3 regions of the Thermocaproicibacter melissae genome follow, and region 1 is predicted to be linked to each of the others. Evidence: predicted binding sites of a transcription regulator. Region 1 holds the regulator's gene; each other region holds the start of a gene.
What was found. Region 1 encodes HrcA, which represses chaperone genes, less so after heat shock. Its sites were predicted from a motif close to TGTTAGCACTCNNNNNNNNNGAGTGCTAACA; they were not measured.
Positions count from the first base shown of each region.

Region 2: a site for HrcA is predicted at 1,285-1,315, ahead of htpG (molecular chaperone HtpG). Genes of this name have one in related genera too.
Region 3: a site for HrcA is predicted at 1,497-1,527, ahead of NOG13_RS02590 (Hsp20/alpha crystallin family protein). Genes of this name have one in related genera too.

Region 1 covers NZ_CP101827.1:1,614,390-1,617,668, reverse strand. Annotated here, with positions in the region: gene hemW (radical SAM family heme chaperone HemW) at 22-1,131, shown strand; gene hrcA (heat-inducible transcriptional repressor HrcA) at 1,329-2,360, shown strand; gene NOG13_RS07885 (nucleotide exchange factor GrpE) at 2,379-3,104, shown strand; gene NOG13_RS07880 (hypothetical protein) at 3,101-3,229, opposite strand; gene dnaK (molecular chaperone DnaK) at 3,275-3,279, shown strand, end outside.
Region 2 covers NZ_CP101827.1:483,904-487,182, reverse strand. Annotated here, with positions in the region: gene htpG (molecular chaperone HtpG) at 1-1,261, opposite strand, end outside; gene NOG13_RS02430 (cation diffusion facilitator family transporter) at 1,379-2,554, opposite strand; gene NOG13_RS02425 (Fe-S-containing hydro-lyase) at 2,551-3,087, opposite strand; gene NOG13_RS02420 (magnesium transporter CorA family protein) at 3,178-3,279, opposite strand, start outside.
Region 3 covers NZ_CP101827.1:515,446-518,724, reverse strand. Annotated here, with positions in the region: gene NOG13_RS02600 (inorganic phosphate transporter) at 42-1,049, shown strand; tRNA gene NOG13_RS02595 (tRNA-Met) at 1,189-1,265, opposite strand; gene NOG13_RS02590 (Hsp20/alpha crystallin family protein) at 1,642-2,070, shown strand; gene rd (rubredoxin) at 2,120-2,281, opposite strand; gene NOG13_RS02580 (ArsR/SmtB family transcription factor) at 2,461-2,826, shown strand; gene NOG13_RS02575 (cation-translocating P-type ATPase) at 2,877-3,279, opposite strand, start outside.

The DNA.
Region 1 (3,279 bases):
TTTATAAAAGGAAGAGAACAGATGCAAAATCCTTTCGGCCTTTACATTCATGTGCCGTTTTGCGACGGAAAATGTCCTTATTGCGACTTCTTTTCCCTGCGCGGAACGGAAGCCATGATGGATGAATATACGGAAAGTATCATTGGCAAAATAAAATTCTGGTCGAAAGAAACCGGCCGAAGCGCGGACACGCTGTATTTCGGCGGCGGAACGCCGAGCCTGCTGGGCGGAAAACGCATTGCCCGCATCACCGAAGCGGCAAGAAGCGTATTCGGCCTGGAAAATGCCGAAATCACCGTGGAGGCAAACCCCGGCGGCGACCTTTCGGATTTTTTCCGCGAAGCCTCGGCGGCGGGCGTAAACCGAGTCTCGCTCGGCTTGCAGTCCGCGGACGAAAACGAACTGCGCCTGCTCGGCCGCAGACATACGGCGGACGATGCGGCCAGGGCCGCGGAAGCGGCGCATCGGGCCGGAATCGAGAACCTTTCCCTAGACCTCATGCTTGCGGTACAGGGGCAGACGGAAGAAAGCCTTGCCCGTTCCGTATCGTTTTGCAGGAAACTTGGCGCGAAACACGTTTCCGCCTACCTGCTTATTCTGGAGCCGCACACGTTATATTGGAAACAAAAAGATACGCTGAACCTGCCGAGTGAAGACGGCGCGGCGGAGCTTTATCTCGCCGCCTGCCGCGAGCTAGAAACACTCGGGTATCGGCAGTATGAAATTTCCAATTTCGCGGAGCCGGGTTTTGAAAGCCGGCACAACACGAAGTACTGGCATTGTGAGGAATACCTTGGTCTCGGGCCTTCGGCACATTCGTTCCTCAGCGGAAAGCGATTTCATTATGCCCGAAGCCTTGCCGGCTTTCTGCGCGGCGAGGAACCGGAGCAGGACGGCACAGGCGGCGGGTTTGAGGAGTTTGCGATGCTCCGCCTGCGCCTGACGGAAGGCCTTACCGACGAAGCCTGCCTCGCGCGGTTCGGAACCCCGATACCCGAGCGCATCAAAAAAGCCGCCCGGCGGTATGAAGCGGGCGGCCTGACGGTCTGCGAAAAAGGCGGCTTTCATTTCACGCCGAAGGGATTTCTTGTTTCCAATATGCTCACAGCGGAAATTCTGTTTGCAGGCTGAGCCTGCACGCACGGACTATTGATGTCGGGCGCCTTAATGGTGCCCAGACGGTGTAAATTTCCAGCGAAAATTCCTGTTACGTCACAATTAGTTTACAAATAAAAACTTGACATTCGGGCAAAGTAATGGTACTCTTATAGACAGAGTTAGCACTCAACATACACGAGTGCTAATCCATAGATAAGAAGGGAAAAGGGTTGGAACTTAGCGAACGAAAACGGAAAATCCTCGCAGCGGTCGTGGAACTCTACATCGCAACAGGCGAGCCGGTTGGTTCAAAGTCGCTTTGCGATACCCTTAACTTCCGGGTGTCTCCGGCAACCGTTCGCAATGAGATGAGTGAGTTGAGCTCCATGGGCCTTTTGGAGCAGCCGCATACGTCGGCCGGGCGCGTTCCTTCCCAGAAAGGCTACCGCGTTTACATTGATTCGCTCATGAAACGGCGGCCCATTTCACAGGAAGAGAAGCAGTATCTCGACAGTATGATTCTTCCCTCCGCCTACGACCCGGAAAAGCTTCTGGAAGGCGTGGCAAAGGTACTTGCTTCCATGACAAAGTACGCAGCAGTCTCCACCACTCCGAGCGGTGAAGACGGCGTCATTCGGGCGATTCAGTTGGTGCAGACCAGCCGCCGCACGGCAATGGTCATCCTGATGACCTCAGCCGGTACGATGAAGAGCCGCGTTTTCCACTGCGATTTCGACCTCACGCCGGAAATCCTCAGGGTTTTCTTCCGCCTGCTGAACGAAAAGCTGGTTGGTGTGCCGGTTATCTCCGTTACGCCGGCCTATATGCAGACTTTGGCGGCATCGCTGGGCGATATGGCCATGATGATGAGTTCGGCGCTGATGGCGGTGGCGGAAGCGGCAAGAGAATCCGCACATTCCGATGTGTGCCTGAACGGTGAAGTCAACTTGCTGATTTACCCGGAATTCAGGCAGGAAGATATCCGAAGAATCGTAGATTTTCTCTCGCGTCCCGCAGACCTCTGTAAGCTACTCTCGAGAGGAAAAGAGAACACCAAAGTGCTCATCGGCCTTGAAAGTCAGCGTCCGGAACTGCAGGATTCCAGCGTGATTGTCTCACGCTACTCCATCGGCAACAGAGACGCCGGAGCGATTGCGGTTATCGGCCCGACGCGCATGGATTACGGAAAAATCATCACCAACATGGAATACCTTTCCAGTTCGGTCGGCAGAATGCTCACCGAGTTGATGGATTTAGATTAATAAAGGGGGGCTTTTCTCTTGAATCAAGAAAAAGAGAACGCCAAAAAAGAAAAGCAGGAGGCAGCCGAAAACACAGCAGCTGAAAAAGAGACAGCTGATAAGAAAATAGCGGAAAACACCGGTGAAGAAAAGCAAGAGGCAGCCGAAAATACAACGGCCGAAAATGCAACGGCTGAGAAAGAGACAGCCGAGAAGATGGCGGAAAACACCGGTGAAGAGAAGCCGACGGCCGAAACTCAGGGTGGCGAGGGAAATCAGGTTCCCGATGCCGAATTACTCAAGAAAGAACTGGAAGAAACCAAGAAAAAGCTCGAAGAAACCGAGAAAGCCCTTGCAAAGCAGAAAGACATCTTGCTGCGCACGGCGGCGGAGTACGATAACTACCGCAAACGCACGGCGAGGGAAAAGGAAGCCCTTTACAACGATGCCGTAGCGGATGCCGTGAAAGAGTTCCTCGGCGTTGAAGATAATCTGGAACGTGCACTGGAGCAGAAAGAGTGCTCGGTTGAAGCTCTTCGCACAGGTGTGGAAATGACCCACAAACAGATGCTTGCGGCGCTCGAAAAGCTCGGCGTTACCGAAATGGGAAAAGAGGGCGAACCCTTTGACCCGATGAAGCACAACGCCGTTGCCCACATCGAAGACGAAAACCTCGGTGAGAACGTCGTTGCAAAGGTGTTCCAGAAAGGCTATTGCATAGGCGACAAAGTCATTCGCCACGCGATGGTTCAGGCTGCGAACTAAAACAGCGTGCATGCCGCCTGCGGCAAAAGAAAGCCAAAAGGCGGATATTGGCGTGGGGGTTGAAAAAACTCCCGTGTTTTTAGGTAAATATAATCGGTGCGGGCAACCGCTTCCGGTTTATCCATAAATTTGAATCCGAACGAAAGAAATGTATTTTGGAGGTAATCAATATGTC
Region 2 (3,279 bases), 810 kb from region 1:
TAACGAGTTTCTTTTCCGTGGAGGAATAGAACAGCAGCAAATCCTTCAGAACATCCTTGTGCATGCCATAATCTTCATAAATGCCGTATTTCAGCTGCAGGCCGAAGTTCTTGAAGAACTTCTCATACTCTTCCCGCTTGTTTTTGAGCATTGTCTCCAGCTCGGAGCGAATCTTCTTCTCAATACGCTCGGCAATTAGTTTGAGCTGGCGGTCATGCTGAAGCATTTCTCTCGAGATATTGAGCGACAAATCCTGCGAATCGACGAGGCCGCGCACAAAGCTGAAATAATCCGGTAGAAGGTCGGCGCATTTATCCATAATCAGCACGCCGTTGGAATAAAGCTGAAGGCCCTTCTCATAATCGCGGGTATAGAAGTTGAACGGAGCATGCGCCGGAATGAACAAAAGCGCATGGAAGTTTGAAGCACCTTCCACATACATGTGAATTGATTTGGCAGGGTTCTCGTAATCGCTGAATTTACTCTTGTAAAACTCGTTGTACTCGTCCTGGGTGATTTCGTTCTTGTTCTTGCGCCAAAGCGGAACCATGCTGTTCAGCGTCTCGGTCTCGGTATACTTTTCGTATTCGTCTTTGCTGCCTTCTTTCAGACGGCTTTTCTCCATATCCATCTTGATGGGATAACGGATATAGTCAGAATACTTCTTCACGAGGCCCTTAATGCGGTACTGGTCAAGAAACTCGCTGTATTTCTCATCGTCCGTGTCGGGTTTCAGCTTCAACACAATCTCAGTGCCGTGCTCCGCCTTCTCGCAAGGTTCTACCGTGTAGCCTTCCGGTCCAGAAGATTCCCATTTCCATGCTTCGTCACTGCCGTAAGCCTTACTGGAAACAGCAACATGCTCGGCCACCATGAACGCGGAGTAGAAACCTACGCCGAACTGGCCGATAATCTCAATATCTTCGTTCTCTTTGCCCTGTTCTAAATTCTTCTTGAAATTAAGCGAACCGCTCTTGGCGATGGTGCCGAGGTTTGTCTCAAGTTCTTCCTTGGTCATACCGCAGCCGTTGTCGGAAATGGTAATGGTACGGTTTGCTTGATCGAGACGGATGCGAATTTCAAAATCGTCGCGGTTCAGTCCGGTTTGACCATCCGTCAGTGCCTTATAATATAGCTTGTCGATTGCGTCGCTTGCATTCGATATCAATTCGCGAAGAAAAATTTCCTTGTGCGTATAGATGGAATTGATCATCAAATCCAAAAGACGTTTAGACTCTGCTTTGAATTGCTTCAAAACAATGCTCTCCCTTCTGGACAAAAAAGAATTAGCACTCTTTACATTCAAGTGCTAATTCAATGATAACTCCTTGCAAGCAAAAATGCAAGTGGTCAATTGTTAAATTTTCTTTACATTCCCCTAGCTTTTCGGAACGTAATCGTGGTCGACTGTAATGGCGGCGTAATAGGTTGAATTGAGCTTATGGATTTTATCCGACACCACCTCGACCAGCTCATCGTCCTTCATAGAAAAACCGAACGGCACACAGATGTCAAAGACTAAATTCGAGTGGGTAGGCCCCCAGACCACGCGGAAATCGTGCATTGTAATTTCCGGGGAAATCGTATCAAGAAGCGCTTCTACCTGTTTTTTGAGCTCGTTTGTGCGCGCATCATCGGTAATAATCGGGTCCATGTGAATTACAAGATGAATCCCTTTTTCAGAAAGGAACTCTTTTTCAATATTATCAATGAGGTCGTGGCTTTCGAGAATATCGCGTTCCGCAGGAACCTCGCAGTGAACGGAAGCAAAGCATCCCCCGGGGCCGTAGTCGTGGACCGTAAGGTCATGTACTCCGATAATGCCTTCTTTTTGCGTGATGGTGCGGTAAATATCGTCTACAAGAACATGGGAAGGCGCCGCGCCGAGGAGTGGGTCGCTCGTCTGGCGGATAAGCCGGTAGCCCGTTATCATAATCAAGACGGCAACGGCAGTTCCCATATATCCGTCCAGATTATAGCCGGTAAAGCGTGTAATGAGGGCGCCAACAAGGACAACAGACGTCGTGATGACGTCGCTTCGGCTGTCAGCTGACGCAGCCATCAGCGTTTCCGAATTCGTGAGCTTTCCCACTTTGCGGTAGAAAAGTGACTGCCAGAGTTTGAGCAAAATAGAAAGGCCGAGAATCAGTGTCGCGAGCAGAGAAAAATCGGTTTTCTCCGGTGAAAGGATTTTATGGACAGAATCCCGGGCAAACTCGAAACCGACAACAAAGATGAGCAGCGACACAATAAGGCCGCTGATATACTCAAACCTTGCGTGGCCGTAAGGATGCTCGCGGTCCGCCGGTTTGGAAGCCATGCGGAACCCCACAAGGGTAATGATGGACGACGCGAAATCAGTCAGGTTGTTCATAGCATCGGTGGTAACCGCAATACTGTTTGCAATGGTTCCTGCTATGATTTTTGCGATGAAGAGGATGAAATTCGTAATGATACCGACGATTCCCGCAAAGCGGCCATAACTTCTGCGCACTTCCGGGTCATCGAGTTTTTCGGAATTACGCACAAAAAGGTGAATTAATAGTTTTGTCATAGCGCAGCCTCAAACAGATTTCCGCCGCTGCTGTCGATGGCAACAATCAGTGGGAAATCCTTTACCGTTAATTTTTTGACCGATTCACAGCCCAGGTCTTCAAAAGCAATCACTTCGAGGGAAGTAATGCACTTGGCGGCAAGCGCACCGGCTCCGCCGACAGCGCAGAGATACACTGCCTTGTTTTGTTTTATGGCCTCCACAACCTCCGGTGAGCGGTCACCCTTTCCAATCATGCCTTTCAAGCCGAGGTCGAGCAGATGGGGCGTATACGGATCCATGCGCGCTGATGTGGTCGGGCCGCAGGAACCGATTGCCATACCGGGCGGCGTGGGTGTCGGGCCTGCATAATAGATCACCGAGCCGCGAAGCGGAAACGGAGGCTCCTTTCCTTCTTGAAGCATCGCAAAAATGCGCTTATGTGCCGCGTCACGGGCTGTGTAAACCGTACCGCTGAGCAACACACGGTCGCCTGCTTTCAGCGTTTCTGCCCATGACTCAATGTCTTTCACATCAAGAGAACGTGTATCCAAACGATTACCTCCATCTAGCCGCCATTGCTGCCGGCCGGTATTGAAAAAGGGAACCGCCTGAAGCAGTCCCCTTTTGCGTAATGACAACGGTTAATCCAACATCTTTTTCTTTTTTAAGAAAGCAAACAATCCGCCGGTCAGCACAACCGCAAGTGCCAGCGGGAACCAGAACTGCGGCAAAGGGATTCCTTT
Region 3 (3,279 bases), 840 kb from region 1:
GGCTAAAAAGGGAATCCTATCGAAAAAAAGAGAGGCTGTTTATGATGATTCTTCCCTTCGCGTTGTTCCTAGTCTGTGCGTCCATATTTGTGAACGGATGGACAGATGCTCCGAACGCAATCGCTACGGTAGTTTCCACAAAAGTCTTATCTGCGCGTACAGCCATCGCAATGGCTGCAGTCTTTAATCTGGTTGGCATTATGTGTTTCGGCTCGGCTGTTGCCAGTACCATTGCAAACTTGGTAAACGTCGGCACCGGATCTAATCCGCTGATTGTCATCTGTGCAGCACAGCTTTCTATTGTAATCTGGTCCGTATCAGCTTGGAAATTCGGCATACCGACCAGTGAAAGCCATGCGCTGATCGCCAGCCTGATGGGTGCCGGTATTGCCTACAGAGGCATTTCCGCATTTGAATGGGACCCATTCGCAAAAGTATTATGGGGAATTTTCATTTCAACTGTCGTCGGCTTCGCAGCCGCCTATCTTGTCACAAAGCTGGTTAGATTCCTTTTTCGCAACGTAAAAAGGGCCCGTGCCAACCGCATATTTTCCGTCGGGCAGATTGCATCTGCCGCACTGATGGCAACAAGCCACGGGGCGCAGGACGGTCAGAAATTCATGGGCGTTTTTGTCCTTGTCCTTTTGCTGGCAAAAGACCAGCCGGTTCCACAGACCGTTCATATTGATTTCTGGATTATGCTTCTTTGCTCACTGGTCATGGGTATCGGTACTTCGGTCGGCGGTTACCGAATTATCAAAACGATGGGCGTCGATATGGTGAAGCTGGAAAAATACCAGGGATTTTCAGCGGAGCTTGTCGCTTCTGTCTGTATGCTGGTTACGACCGTTCAGTCCGGCATCCCGCTCAGTACAACAAACACAAAAGGTTCTGCGATGATGGGCGCGGGGGCTTCCCGCAGGTTTTCTGACGTAAACTGGGGAATCGCAAAAGAAATGGTAGCCGCATGGGTACTTACGTTTCCTGCATGTATCATAATCGGATTTCTCATGACAAAATTGTTTGTCTTAATTTCAACCTTGTTTTGAAATACAGGAGCAATAGATTGGACGGTCCGATTTGATGTATATGATTGCATCAATTGAAGCCAGCTAAATCACATCGAAGAAGGGCAATACAGAAAAACAGGCTAAATTCGATAAGAATTTAGCCTGTTTCCATCATTTTTGGTTGCGGGGGTAGGATTTGAACCTACGACCTTCGGGTTATGAGCCCGACGAGCTACCGGACTGCTCCACCCCGCGATATTTCTTGCTTCTCTTCAACAGAGTGCTTTTTTAGGATAACACAGATAGTTAAGGAAGTCAATACTTTTTTCCAAAGTATTTATATTTTATCGTATTTTATTCAAATCATTCGCTAGTAAAATCGGTGTGCTTAGTTCGATTGTTACTTGTTCCCCATAAACGGCCTGCTTTCCACAAATGTTAGTCTTGGCATGGTAGTGAAACTTTTCTTATAGAGAGAATTCTTAAATTTAGCACTCTTTTAATTAGAGTGCTAAATTTAACAGTTTAGTAATAATTATTTTACAATTTATTCATAATTTCCGGATAAACTAAAGGTGCAAAAAGGAACGAAGAGTTCCAGAAATAAAAAACTTGATTGGGAGGTTTTGATATGTTTGATTTGATTCCTTTTGAGCGCAGAAGTGCAAGCCTTTTTGATGCATTTGATCGTATGTTTGACGAAGCCTTTTTCGGACTGGAAAAACAATTCGCTCCCTGCCGCACCGACATTATTGACCAAGGCGACAAATATGTGCTAAAGGCCGACATGCCCGGCTTCCGCAAAGAAGATATAAAAATCAGCATTCAAGGTGATCAACTGAACATCTCAGCAGAACGCAACGAAGACACCAGCGAGCAAGACAATAGAGGCAATTATGTACGTCGTGAAAGAAGGTACAATGCACTGAGCCGTAGCTTCGGGCTGGACGGAATTGATTCCAGCAGAATCTCTGCTAGTTATGAAAACGGCGTCCTGACGCTTGAACTTCCGAAGTTGAAAGAGGCTCTTCCTGAAGCTAAAACCATCGAAATCAAATAACCACGAAAAGGGCATCCGTGTTATGCGGATGCCCTTTTTTCTATGCAAATTATTCCCTTGGCTCGAACTCTTCTTTTCCGGCGCCGCACAGCGGGCATGTCCAGTCATCCGGTAAGTCTTCAAACTTTGTACCAGGTGCAATTCCGTTTTCGGGATCTCCCTCTTCCGGGTCATAAACATAACCGCAGACACTGCAGACATATTTTTGCATAACGTAACCTCCTTTTCATTTTGTGCAGATAAGAATATCACAATTTTTCTAACATGTAAATACTATTTCAAAAAGTTGAAATAAATTACTTCATTTCACCCAAACTTCACATTTTCTTGACCTTATCCGGCCTGTATAGATATAATATTTTCTTGAATGATAACAGAGAGGTGAGCGCCATGAGTCCACTGGTTCCTGAAGTTGATAAATGTGACTGCACGGTGATACATGAGGATATTGTGAAAAAAGTTCGTGAGAATATGCCCGATGAAGAATCCTTGATGGACCTTGCCGACCTTTTCAAAGTGTTCGCCGATTCAACGCGCGTAAAAATCCTCTGTGCGTTGTCTCTTTCCGAAATGTGTGTTTGCGATATCGCGTCGCTGCTCGGAATGACAAATTCGGCAATTTCGCATCAGCTCCGTATTCTGAAACAATCGAAGCTAATCAAAAACCGCCGTGAAGGAAAAGTTGTTTACTATTCGCTTGGCGACGAGCACGTCAACAATATTTTCTCACAGGGACTTTCGCATGTTTCCGAATAACATTCCGATAAGCAGAAGCGGCCGGGGACGCATCCCGGCCGCTTTTCTATTTATTTCTCGGAAAGCGCACTGCGTTTTGCACGCAGCCTTTGCATAAACTTGACCAATTCAACAATCGGAATGACCAGGAACGCCAGCAGCATTGCGGTAAAGTATTCGTCTGCGGAGATTTTTTCAAACCCAAACAGATTTGAAAGCGCAGGAATGAAAATCACCGCAGAAGTCAGCAACAGCGAGCCGGCCATTGCACCAATCAAAACCAGGTTCTTCGATTTGATGGTAAAGATGGAATCCCGCTGGGAACGCATGTTGAAAGAATGGAACATCTCCGCCATCGACATGGTAAGGAATGCCATAGTCATGCCGTCAGGGCTGTTTGTAAACGCCCAGACGCCCGCTTCCATAAAATGGCCGATGAAATACGCTGCAAGGGTTATGCAGGCAATCAGAACG